Cytobacillus luteolus: one gene and its partner. The protein of the gene in region 2 interacts with the protein of the main gene of each other region in a pairwise test. Links are inferred from orthologs where the notes say so. Each region holds a gene or a part of one and is shown on either strand. Other genes may lie near its edges.

Region 1 (4,461 bases), on a different replicon or contig from region 2:
ATTAGCGAAGAAGTACTTACCTAAAGGTGCTGGTGCAGTTGTTGTATTTGGAATCAAAGGTGGCAGGGAAGCTGGAGCAAAAGTCATTAATAATGTAACTCTTTGGTCTCATGTAGCGAATGTAGGGGATGCCAAGAGCTTAATCATCCATCCTGCAAGTACCACTCATCAGCAATTAGGGGCCGAGGATTTAAAGAAATCCGGAGTGACTGATGATTTAATCAGGCTTTCAGTTGGAATTGAACATTGTGAAGATCTTCTTGAAGACTTAGAACAAGCAATTGAAAAGGCAACAGGACTTTCTTCTAAAAAGCCAGTAAGTGCTATTTAAAAATAGTAAAATATAAAAATATTATTTTTGTTGACACTGATTTCTTACCCATGATATACTCACTTTCGTACTCAATTAATACTTAACTGTTTTAAAGCGATAATTGAATAAAGTGTAACTCTTATTGAGAGAGGTGGAGGGATGTGCCCTATGAAGCCCGGCAACCGTCAACTATGTTGAAATGGTGCCAATTCACACAAAGCTATTGCTTTGGGAAATGAGAGGAAGGACTATATTACGTATGCCTTTCTGCTCATTTGAGTAGAAGGGCTTTTTGTTTTTTGTTAGGCTCTTTACGCAATGAAAGTTGCTTATTAGGTAATTATTTGATAGTGGATTGGAGCGGAAGGCATTTGACTCCTGCGGGAAGTAGAGGAAAGGTCGAGACCCGCAGAGGGAACGTCGAGGAGGCTTGACTTCCTCCCCGCGGAAAGCAAATGCCTGTAGCGCAAAGGAACGGTCAAAGTTAAATCTGTAAACAACAATATTTGAGAAAAGAGACATTGATAAACTAAATAAGTCCTGTCCATATTTAAGAATATTTACATTATCCTACGCTTGAAGAACCAAACTAAACAGAAGTAGTTACTTAAAGAAGGTGAGAAATAGATGATTACATTGCAAAATGTAAAAAAGATTTATAAATCGAAAACAGGATCAGTGACTGCTGTTGATGGCGTTAACCTAGACATTAAACAAGGAGAAATCTTTGGAATCATTGGTTACAGTGGAGCTGGGAAAAGCTCATTAATCAGACTATTAAATGGACTTGAAATTCCAACAGAAGGCTCAATATCTGTAGCAGGCCATCAAATTACCAGTGCTAAAGGAAACAAGTTAAGAAAAGCACGACAGGAAATAAGTATGATTTTTCAACATTTTAACTTGTTGTGGTCACGTACAGTTAGCGAGAATATCGAGTTTCCTTTAGAGATTATTGGAGTGCCAAAGAAAGAAAGACTTAGACGCGTTGATGAGTTAGTAAAGTTAGTGGGACTTGAGGGAAGAGAAAAAGCCTATCCTTCACAGCTTAGTGGAGGACAGAAGCAAAGAGTAGGTATTGCAAGGGCACTAGCAAGCAATCCCAAAGTGTTACTTTGTGATGAGGCTACCTCAGCGCTTGACCCACAAACAACAGACTCAATCTTAGATTTGCTGGTAGATATAAATGAGCGCTTAGGTCTAACAATTGTGCTTATCACTCATGAGATGCATGTTATCAGGAAAATTTGCCACCGTGTTGCAGTTATGGAAGATGGAAAGATAGTTGAGCAAGGTCAGGTTTTAGAGGTATTTAGGAAACCTAAGATGCCAATCACCCAAAGATTCGTAAAACAAGTGACGGAGCCAGAGGAAACAAAAGAAACGATTGAGCACTTGCTTGATCAATATCCAAACGGTAAAGTCATCCAACTCACTTTTGTAGGAGATGCTGCTGAACGTCCATTGATGACAAATTTAATTCGAAACTTTAATCTAAACGTTAACATTCTTCAAGGGAAAATCTCACAAACCCAAAGTGGTTCTTACGGTACTCTTTTTATCCATGTTGATGGAGACACTAGCGAAATCGATAAAGCAATTGATTATATTCATAGCGAGCAAGTTGAAGTGGAGGTGATAGCAAATGCTTGAGGAGCTATTACCAAATGTTAAGTGGGAAAAAGTTATAACGGCTACCAATGAAACACTATACATGACTGGAATCTCGGTCATCGCGACATTTATCTTAGGCATTATTTTAGGTTTGTTATTATTTCTTACTTCTAAAGGGAACATATGGGAAAGTAAGGCTATGAATTCAGTTATTGCAGCCATCGTAAATATTTTCCGTTCTATTCCATTTATTATTTTAATTATTTTGCTGATTCCATTTACTAAAACAATAGTTGGTACAATACTAGGTGCAAATGCTGCCCTTCCTGCTCTAATAATCGGAGCAGCTCCGTTCTATGCAAGAATGGTTGAAATTGCTCTTAGAGAAATTGATAAAGGGGTTATTGAAGCAGCCAAATCAATGGGTGCCACAACAACTACAATCATTACAAAGGTTTTACTACCTGAATCTATGCCAGCGTTAGTGTCCGGAATTACTGTAACAGCCATTGCTCTTGTAGGATATACAGCTATGGCTGGAGTAATCGGAGCTGGCGGTCTAGGAAACCTTGCTTATTTAGAAGGGTTTCAAAGAGGCAATAATGATGTAACATTTATTGCCACTGTTTTAATTTTAATTATTGTTTTTATACTTCAGTTTATCGGTGACATTGTCACTTCAAAATTAGATAAAAGATAAGGAGAGATTTAACATGAAAAAAACGTTATATTCACTATCATTATTTATTTTGCTTTTAGCCCTAGCAGCTTGTGGGACAGCAACTAACGAAGATAATAATACTGCAGGGGATGAAGCTGAAGCAGTTAAATTAGTTGTAGGTGCTTCAAATGTTCCACATGCAGAGATTTTAGAAGAAGCAATACCATTGTTAGCAGAAAAGGGAATTGAACTTGAGATTGTACCATTCCAAGATTATATTTTGCCAAACAGAGCATTAGCAGATAAAGAAATTGATGCGAACTACTTTCAACATATTCCGTATTTAGAAGCACAAATTGCTGATAATGGTTATGATTTTGTGAATGCTGGTGGAATTCATATTGAGCCAATTGGTGTTTATTCGAAAAAATATAAAAGTTTAGATGAATTACCTGAAGGTGCGTTAATTATTATGAGTAACTCAGTAGCTGACCATGGTCGTATTTTAACAATGCTTCAAACAGAGGGCTTAATTACGCTAAAAGAAGGTATTGATACAACGACTGCAACAATTGATGACATTGTAGACAACCCGAAAAACCTTGAGTTCAAAGCTGATGTAGATGCGGGATATCTTCCACAGGTTTACAATAATGATGAGGGTGACGCAGTCTTAATTAACACAAACTATGCGATTGACGCTGGATTGAATCCTAAGGAAGACTCCATTGCACTTGAAGGTTCAGAATCACCATATGTTAACATTATTACAGTAAGAACAGGCGATGAAAACCGTTCTGAAATTCAAACGCTAGTTGAAGTACTTCGTTCTGAACAAATTCAAAACTTCATTTTAGAAAAATATGAAGGGGCAGTTGTCCCAGTAAGTGAATAATAATTTGTAGGTGTCTGACACAGATCAGGCACCTTTTTTTGGTGATTTTGAATAAAAGCGAGGAAATGAGAGTATTTTATTCCAATTTTAATCAATTATCATGCCTGATTTGAAGTGTGGCTATAAATAAAGGGGGAGATTATTTTTTACTGAAATTTGCAATTTGTTAGGATGAGATTCAAGGTGTTAGTATTGGCATATGGTTAATTTAACTTTTAAATAAATGAAAGGAATGATTCATTATCAGTGAAAAACTGAATTTGAATTACACAAGCGAAATGGAGAAGGCCATGCACCAGGCTCATGGGATAAGTTATGAGGTGTATAGCTCCAATGTCGAAGCAAGAATGAAAGTTGAACAGAAACGTGAACAGGATTATGTAAAAGGGAAATTATTAATTGCACGATTGGACAGTAAAGTTCATTCAATTTAATATATCGACGAAAAAACCAGAAGTGATTTCTGGTTTTTTCTTATTTATATAGGTATTCCTCAAAAACAGAATGGTTTTTAACTTTAAGTGTAAAAATAGAAAGAATATAAATTTGAGCCTAGGTAAAAAAATAGCACAATGAAGAAATAGAAAACACATAATTCTAAAATTATTGTAGAAAGCTCAAAAGGTTGCTATCACTTTTAATTTGTTATAAGATTAGAATGAGAATAAAATGAGAATAAGGGTAATGACGATAAGTCTAACCTATACAAAATTTTTTTTTGTAAAAATGGAGGTATTGTAATGGCAGGTTCAACTTTAACAATTAAAGATCTTCATGTATCAATTGATGGTAAAGAGATCCTTAAGGGTGTAAACCTTGAGGTTAAGGGTGGAGAAATTCACGCAATCATGGGACCAAATGGTACAGGTAAATCAACTTTATCATCAGCGATCATGGGACATCCAAAATATGAAGTTACAAGTGGCTCAATTACACTTGACGGAGAAGACGTTCTTGAAATGGAAGTAGATGAGCGTG
Region 2 (5,724 bases):
TTCTCCTTCTCATATTTTAGAAGTGGGCGTTTAGGCAAGTTTATTGAAGTAAAAGCAGATATCGTTCAAGAGTATTTAGACAAAAATCCTGAGGCAGATCCAAATAACCTTCCAAAATGGTTTATTTCTGCAATGGAGCTTGCACCAGAAGCACACGCTGATGTTCAATGTGTTATCCAGCGTTGGATTGACAGCTCAATTAGTAAAACAGTAAATGCTCCAAGAGGGTACACTGTTGAGCAGGTTGAAGGAGTATATGAGCGTTTATACAAAGGTGGAGCAAAAGGTGGAACTGTTTATGTTGACGGTAGCCGTGACTCACAAGTATTAACTCTTAAAGCGGAAGAAAACACTTTTGAAGAAGAAGTTGTTACAGAGACAACTGAAAAGAAAAAGAGTCATGTTGTATTAGTAGATACAATTAATGCATTACGTTCAACAGATGTAACCATCGGTTCAGAAGTTGGAAATACATGTCCAGTTTGTCGTCAAGGTACGGTTGAAGACCTTGGAGGCTGCAATACGTGTACTGGATGCGGCGCACAACTTAAATGTGGATTGTAAAATAGTAAAAAAAGACCCTGCTTTGGGTCTTTTTTTGTTGTTTTTATTTAAATAGCACTAACTAATCCACCCTAATTAGATTAGCCAACCCTGTTATTATGAAGTTTATCGGTCAAGCAAGAGGATTTATCGGTCTATACCCAAATGAAATCGGTCTTACTTATAGCTTATCGGTCAACTCGCGATAGATTTCGGTCTATCACCAAATCACGAGTTAATACTCAATCTCCTCAAAATCCTTCGGCTCTGGAGTAGGCTGCATAGTTTGCAACTCCTTATTTTTCGAAATTTCATCATTTAAATCTTGATATGCCTTAACCTTCCCAATTTTTCTTTGATAGCGTTTCCCTTCATTAGGATTCATGTACATTTACCTCCTTTGAATTAGAATGTTACCGATAGTTTATCCAAATATCCCACAACCTTTTATGGAAACCATTGGCGCATTTTATCCATTCTAATCCGGTCATACTAACCATAAAAAGAGGTGAAACCATGGAACCATTTATCCCACAGCTCGTTTACATAGAGCCTAAGGCCCTAGATTATCCACTTGGAGTCGAGCTAAAAGAAAAATTTGAAAAGATGGGAATTGAAATTAGGGAAACAACATCGCATAATCAAGTCCGCGATTTACCAGGTGACAATGAAAACCAAAAATACAGAATTGCCAAATCCACACTCGTGGTAGGTATACGAAGAACTTTAAAGTTTGATACATCAAAACCTTCAGCAGAGTATGCGATTCCATTGGCGACAGGCTGCATGGGCCACTGTCATTATTGTTACTTACAAACCACGCTTGGGAGTAAACCATACATTCGTACTTATGTGAACCTTGAAGATATTTTTGAACAAGCAACTAAATATATAAAAGAAAGAGAACCAGAAATCACACGTTTTGAAGCAGCTTGTACCTCGGATATTGTAGGTTTGGATCATTTAACTCATTCACTTAAAAAGACGATTGAGTTTATAGGTGATACTGATTTGGGTAGACTTCGATTTGTTACTAAATACCATCATGTAGACCATCTTTTAGATGCGAAGCATAATGGTAATACGAGGTTTCGCTTTAGTGTAAATTCTCGTTATGTGATAAAGAACTTTGAGCCAGGAACATCATCTTTTGATGAAAGGCTTGAGGCAGCAAGGAAAGTTGCAAATGCGAATTATCCTTTAGGCTTTATTGTTGCGCCTATTTATATGCATGAGAATTGGCAGGAAGGTTACTTCGAACTTTTTGAAAGATTGCATGCATCTCTTCAAGGGATAGACCTTTCAAACTTATCCTTTGAACTTATCCAGCATCGTTTTACTAAGCCAGCAAAAAAAGTTATACAGCAAAGATATCCTAAGACCAAGCTTGAGATGAATGAGGAAGACCGAAAGTACAAATGGGGACGCTACGGAATTGGAAAATATGTCTATAAAACCGAAGACGCAGAGGATATTGAAACAACAATTAGACGTTACATCCATGAATTTTTTCCAAGTGCTGAAATTCAATATTTTACGTAAGTCGTGGTAAACGTTTCCTTAATTGCTTGTCAGCCTATAGGTTCTATTGTAAACTTTTAATACAAGAAGCTTTCCGGCTAAGTTATGGAGGAGACAAAATGCCAACACCAAGTATGGAAGATTACATTGAACAAATATATATGTTAATTGAAGATAAAGGCTATGCAAGAGTTTCTGATATTGCCGAAGCTCTGTCAGTCCATCCCTCCTCAGTAACGAAAATGGTTCAGAAACTGGATAAAGATGAATATTTAATATATGAAAAATATAGAGGGCTAGTATTAACTACAAAGGGTAAAAAGATTGGAAAGAGATTGGTCTTTAGGCATGATTTATTAGAACAGTTTATGAAATTAATTGGTGTTGATGATGATAAAATTTACAATGATGTAGAAGGAATTGAACATCATTTGAGTTGGAATGCGATTGATCGAATTGGAGATTTAGTTCAGTATTTTGAAGAAGATAATTCTAGAATTACTGAGTTACGAGATGTCCAAAAACGAAATGAAGAATAGTGTTTCAGGTTCAATCCTGATAACACTATTCTCTTTTTTTTGGTCTAATTCACCCCTCGTTTTGATACATATATATCAAAAGTACGAGGGGGATTTCTTATTGTATATCGATGGTGTGTTTTCGGGAGGTGGGATAAAAGGATTTGCGTTAATTGGTGCATTTAAAGCAATCGAGGAAAAGGGGTTTAAGTTTAAGCGCTTAGCAGGAACGAGTGCAGGCTCACTTTTGGCAGCATTTATTGCAGCGGGATATACAAGTTCGGAGATCATTGAATTGATGGATGAGATAAATATGAAGGAATTCCTGGATAAGCGAAAAACAGTTATTCCCTTCCCTTTTTCTAATTGGCTTTTATTATATTGGAAGCTAGGGCTTTATAAAGGATTTGTATTAGAAAAATGGATTGAAGAGAAGCTTGAAAAAAAGGGAGTGAAAACATTTGCTGATCTTCCCCATCAATCACTTCGTCTAGTTGCTTCTGACCTTACGAACGGTAAGATCCTTGTTTTACCAGATGGTTTGAAGCCGTACGGTATTAACCCAAGGACCTTTTCAGTTGCTAAAGCTGTGCGTATGAGCTGTAGCTTGCCCTATTTTTTTGACCCAATAAAACTATCCATAAAAGAGAACAAAAACATTATTGTAGATGGAGCTGTGTTAAGTAATTTTCCAATTTGGCTTTTTGAAGAAGAAAAGAAGGCAAGACCATTATTGGGAATAAAATTGAGTACGAGCTATACAGAGAAGCCTGCAAACCAAATAAATAACGCAATCCAGTTGTTTACGGCTCTATTTGAAACAATGAAAGATGCCCATGATGCACGCTACGTATCAAGAAGACATGAGAAAAATATCATCTTCATACCTTTAGAAGGAGATCTAACTACAGAATTTGACCTTACTGAAGAGAAAAAACAATCAATCATTAAAGTCGGGGAACAAAGAGCAGCAGACTTTTTGAAAAAATGGACATATTAAAAATAGAAAAAAAAAGAAGAATCAAGTTTTCTAAAAGAAAGCTCGATTCTTCTTTTTGCCTTTTTTTCCTTCAATAACAGTTAGGTGTGTTGGGGTCGATTTCTTCTTTGGTGTTGACGGTTGATTCGGCTTTTTTACACTTGTTAAACTCGCCTTTTTGTTTATTGAACCAAGTACATTACTTTTTCTACTTCCTTGGTCATTAAAACGCTTTGCGGATTGTTTGGCTGCTCTTAAATATGCAGAGTGTTCTTTTCCACCAATTCGCCGTCTAACAAACCATTTATAAATAAGGAAGATAACAACACCAAAAAAAGCATAAATAGCTAGTTGTTTTAATAATTGCCCCGGCTCAAATAGTAGTGTAGATAAGAGGCCAAATACACTAAGACTAATGAGAACTAGAACAAAAATATTACGGCGACGATTCAAGAGAAACACCTCCTAACAGCTTTTTTTTAGTTTATTAAGTAAGACAACTTTAGTTGCCGATTATTAGTAAAATATTTCATTCTTTTTTATTTTTAACTTACTTTATATTTTACAGGAAAAAAGATGAAACAACTAGTGAGAACTATATGTATTTAGTATAACCATGATTTTCCTATTATAGACATAAATTGATTACACTTCATATTACGTTCAACACCTGGACATACTAGCAAATGGAGGTGCTTAAAGAAATGGTAGAAGCAAAGAAAAAGGATCCGGCTCTTGAGCAAAACAAAAAAGAAGAACCAATGTCAATTATGGCAAAAGTAATGGTTATCGGCTTGTGTGGAGGAATCTTTTGGAGTCTTTTAGGTTACCTTCTCTATATTTTTAATTTCACTAAGATAAGTCCTAATTTAGTATTACAGCCGTGGGCACTGGGTGATTGGAAAAACGGCCTTTATGGACAGTTTATGGGAATCTTTATCATTGGTTTACTATCGATAGGTGTTGCTCTTTTATATTATGCTGTTTTAAGAAGGTTTGAAAAAATTTGGGTGAGTATGATATTTGGTATAGCGTTATGGGGATTTGTATTCTTTCTTTTAAATCCTATTTTTCCAGACCTAAAAAGTGTATGGGAACTTGGCAGAAACACAAATATTACAACAGTGTGCCTATACCTTTTATATGGTGTTTTTGTAGGTTATTCAATTTCATTTGAGGTAAACGATATCCAAAAACAAGGACAGAGTGTAACGTCAAATAGCTAGGTATAAATAGTGTTTTATGTTAGAATGTTCTTTGACTGAACATTCTTTTTTTAACAAGGAGTTTATAATAATGAAGCGCATACTTCTAATTAATGGTCCTAATTTAAATCGTTTAGGAAAACGTGAACCTCATATTTATGGTCATGCAACTTTGGATGATTTAGAAAAGGATTTAAGACTTTTTGCCAGTCAGATTGGCATTAACCTAGTTTGTGTTCAATCAAACCATGAAGGAGTCATTATTGACAAAATTCATGAGGCTGGCGATACATATGATGGGGTTATTATTAACCCAGGCGCTTTTACACATTATAGCTATGCAATTCGCGATGCAATTGCAAGTATTACAATTCCGACAATTGAAGTTCATATTTCAAATGTGCATGCCCGTGAAGAGTTTCGACATACATCGGTTATTGCACCCGTCACGGTTGGCCAAATTGTAGGGTTAGGACTATATGGTTATAATGTTGCAATTTTAGCGATGCTTGAAAAATTAGGGGGGAAAGTGGAGTATGTTAAAATTAGAGAAACTACGTGAAAGCTTTAAGAATCATAGTGTAGATGGATTACTTATTACAAATGCTTATAACAGACGTTATATGACAGAATTTACAGGAACCGCTGGTGTAGCACTAGTATCTGAAACGAAAGCTGTGTTTATCACAGATTTCAGATATGTAGAACAAGCAAATAAACAAATTGAGCATTTTGAAATTGTACAGCATAAAGGCCCAATTATTGAAGAGGTTGCAAAACAGGCTGCTGAAATGGGTCTTAAAAAGCTTGGCTTTGAACAAGATGATTTAACATTTGCTACATATAAAGCGTATGAAAAGGAAGTAAATGCAGAATTTGTTCCTGTTTCTGGTGCTATTGAAAAGTTGCGCTTGATTAAGTCTGAATCAGAGATTAAGATATTAAAGGAAGCAGCAGA

The links. The genes of interacting proteins can lie anywhere in the genome.
Region 1: the proteins of mntR (region 2) and J2Z26_RS19235 interact in binary tests that used the Escherichia coli proteins (3 or more experiments, as listed by UniProt). The link is inferred for Cytobacillus luteolus from one-to-one orthologs.

Annotation. Positions count from the first base shown.
Region 1 is NZ_JAGGKM010000008.1:14,513-18,973, forward strand. Bases 1-2,953 are described here. They hold J2Z26_RS19235 (methionine ABC transporter ATP-binding protein), read left to right. Parts: upstream 1-940; coding sequence 941-1,966; downstream 1,967-2,953. Other genes in these bases: J2Z26_RS19230 (O-acetylhomoserine aminocarboxypropyltransferase/cysteine synthase family protein), read left to right, coding at 1-331; J2Z26_RS19240 (methionine ABC transporter permease), read left to right, coding at 1,959-2,627; J2Z26_RS19245 (MetQ/NlpA family ABC transporter substrate-binding protein), read left to right, coding at 2,641-2,953. Outside these bases: more of J2Z26_RS19245, read left to right, coding at 2,954-3,483; J2Z26_RS19250 (YuzK family famiily protein), read left to right, coding at 3,774-3,917; Fe-S cluster assembly ATPase SufC, read left to right, coding at 4,224-4,461. UniProt on the Escherichia coli protein: Part of the ABC transporter complex MetNIQ involved in methionine import. Responsible for energy coupling to the transport system. It has also been shown to be involved in formyl-L-methionine transport.
Region 2 is NZ_JAGGKM010000003.1:5,960-11,683, forward strand. What follows is about bases 1,186-3,893. They hold mntR (transcriptional regulator MntR), read left to right. Parts: upstream 1,186-2,183; coding sequence 2,184-2,603; downstream 2,604-3,893. Other genes in these bases: splB (spore photoproduct lyase), read left to right, coding at 1,186-2,085; J2Z26_RS08405 (patatin-like phospholipase family protein), read left to right, coding at 2,704-3,582; J2Z26_RS08410 (SA1362 family protein), read right to left, coding at 3,613-3,893. Outside these bases: J2Z26_RS08385 (vitamin B12-dependent ribonucleotide reductase), read left to right, coding at 1-564; J2Z26_RS08390 (hypothetical protein), read right to left, coding at 779-928; more of splB, read left to right, coding at 1,060-1,185; more of J2Z26_RS08410, read right to left, coding at 3,894-4,014; J2Z26_RS08415 (YqhR family membrane protein), read left to right, coding at 4,266-4,787; aroQ (type II 3-dehydroquinate dehydratase), read left to right, coding at 4,858-5,328; J2Z26_RS08425 (M24 family metallopeptidase), read left to right, coding at 5,303-5,724.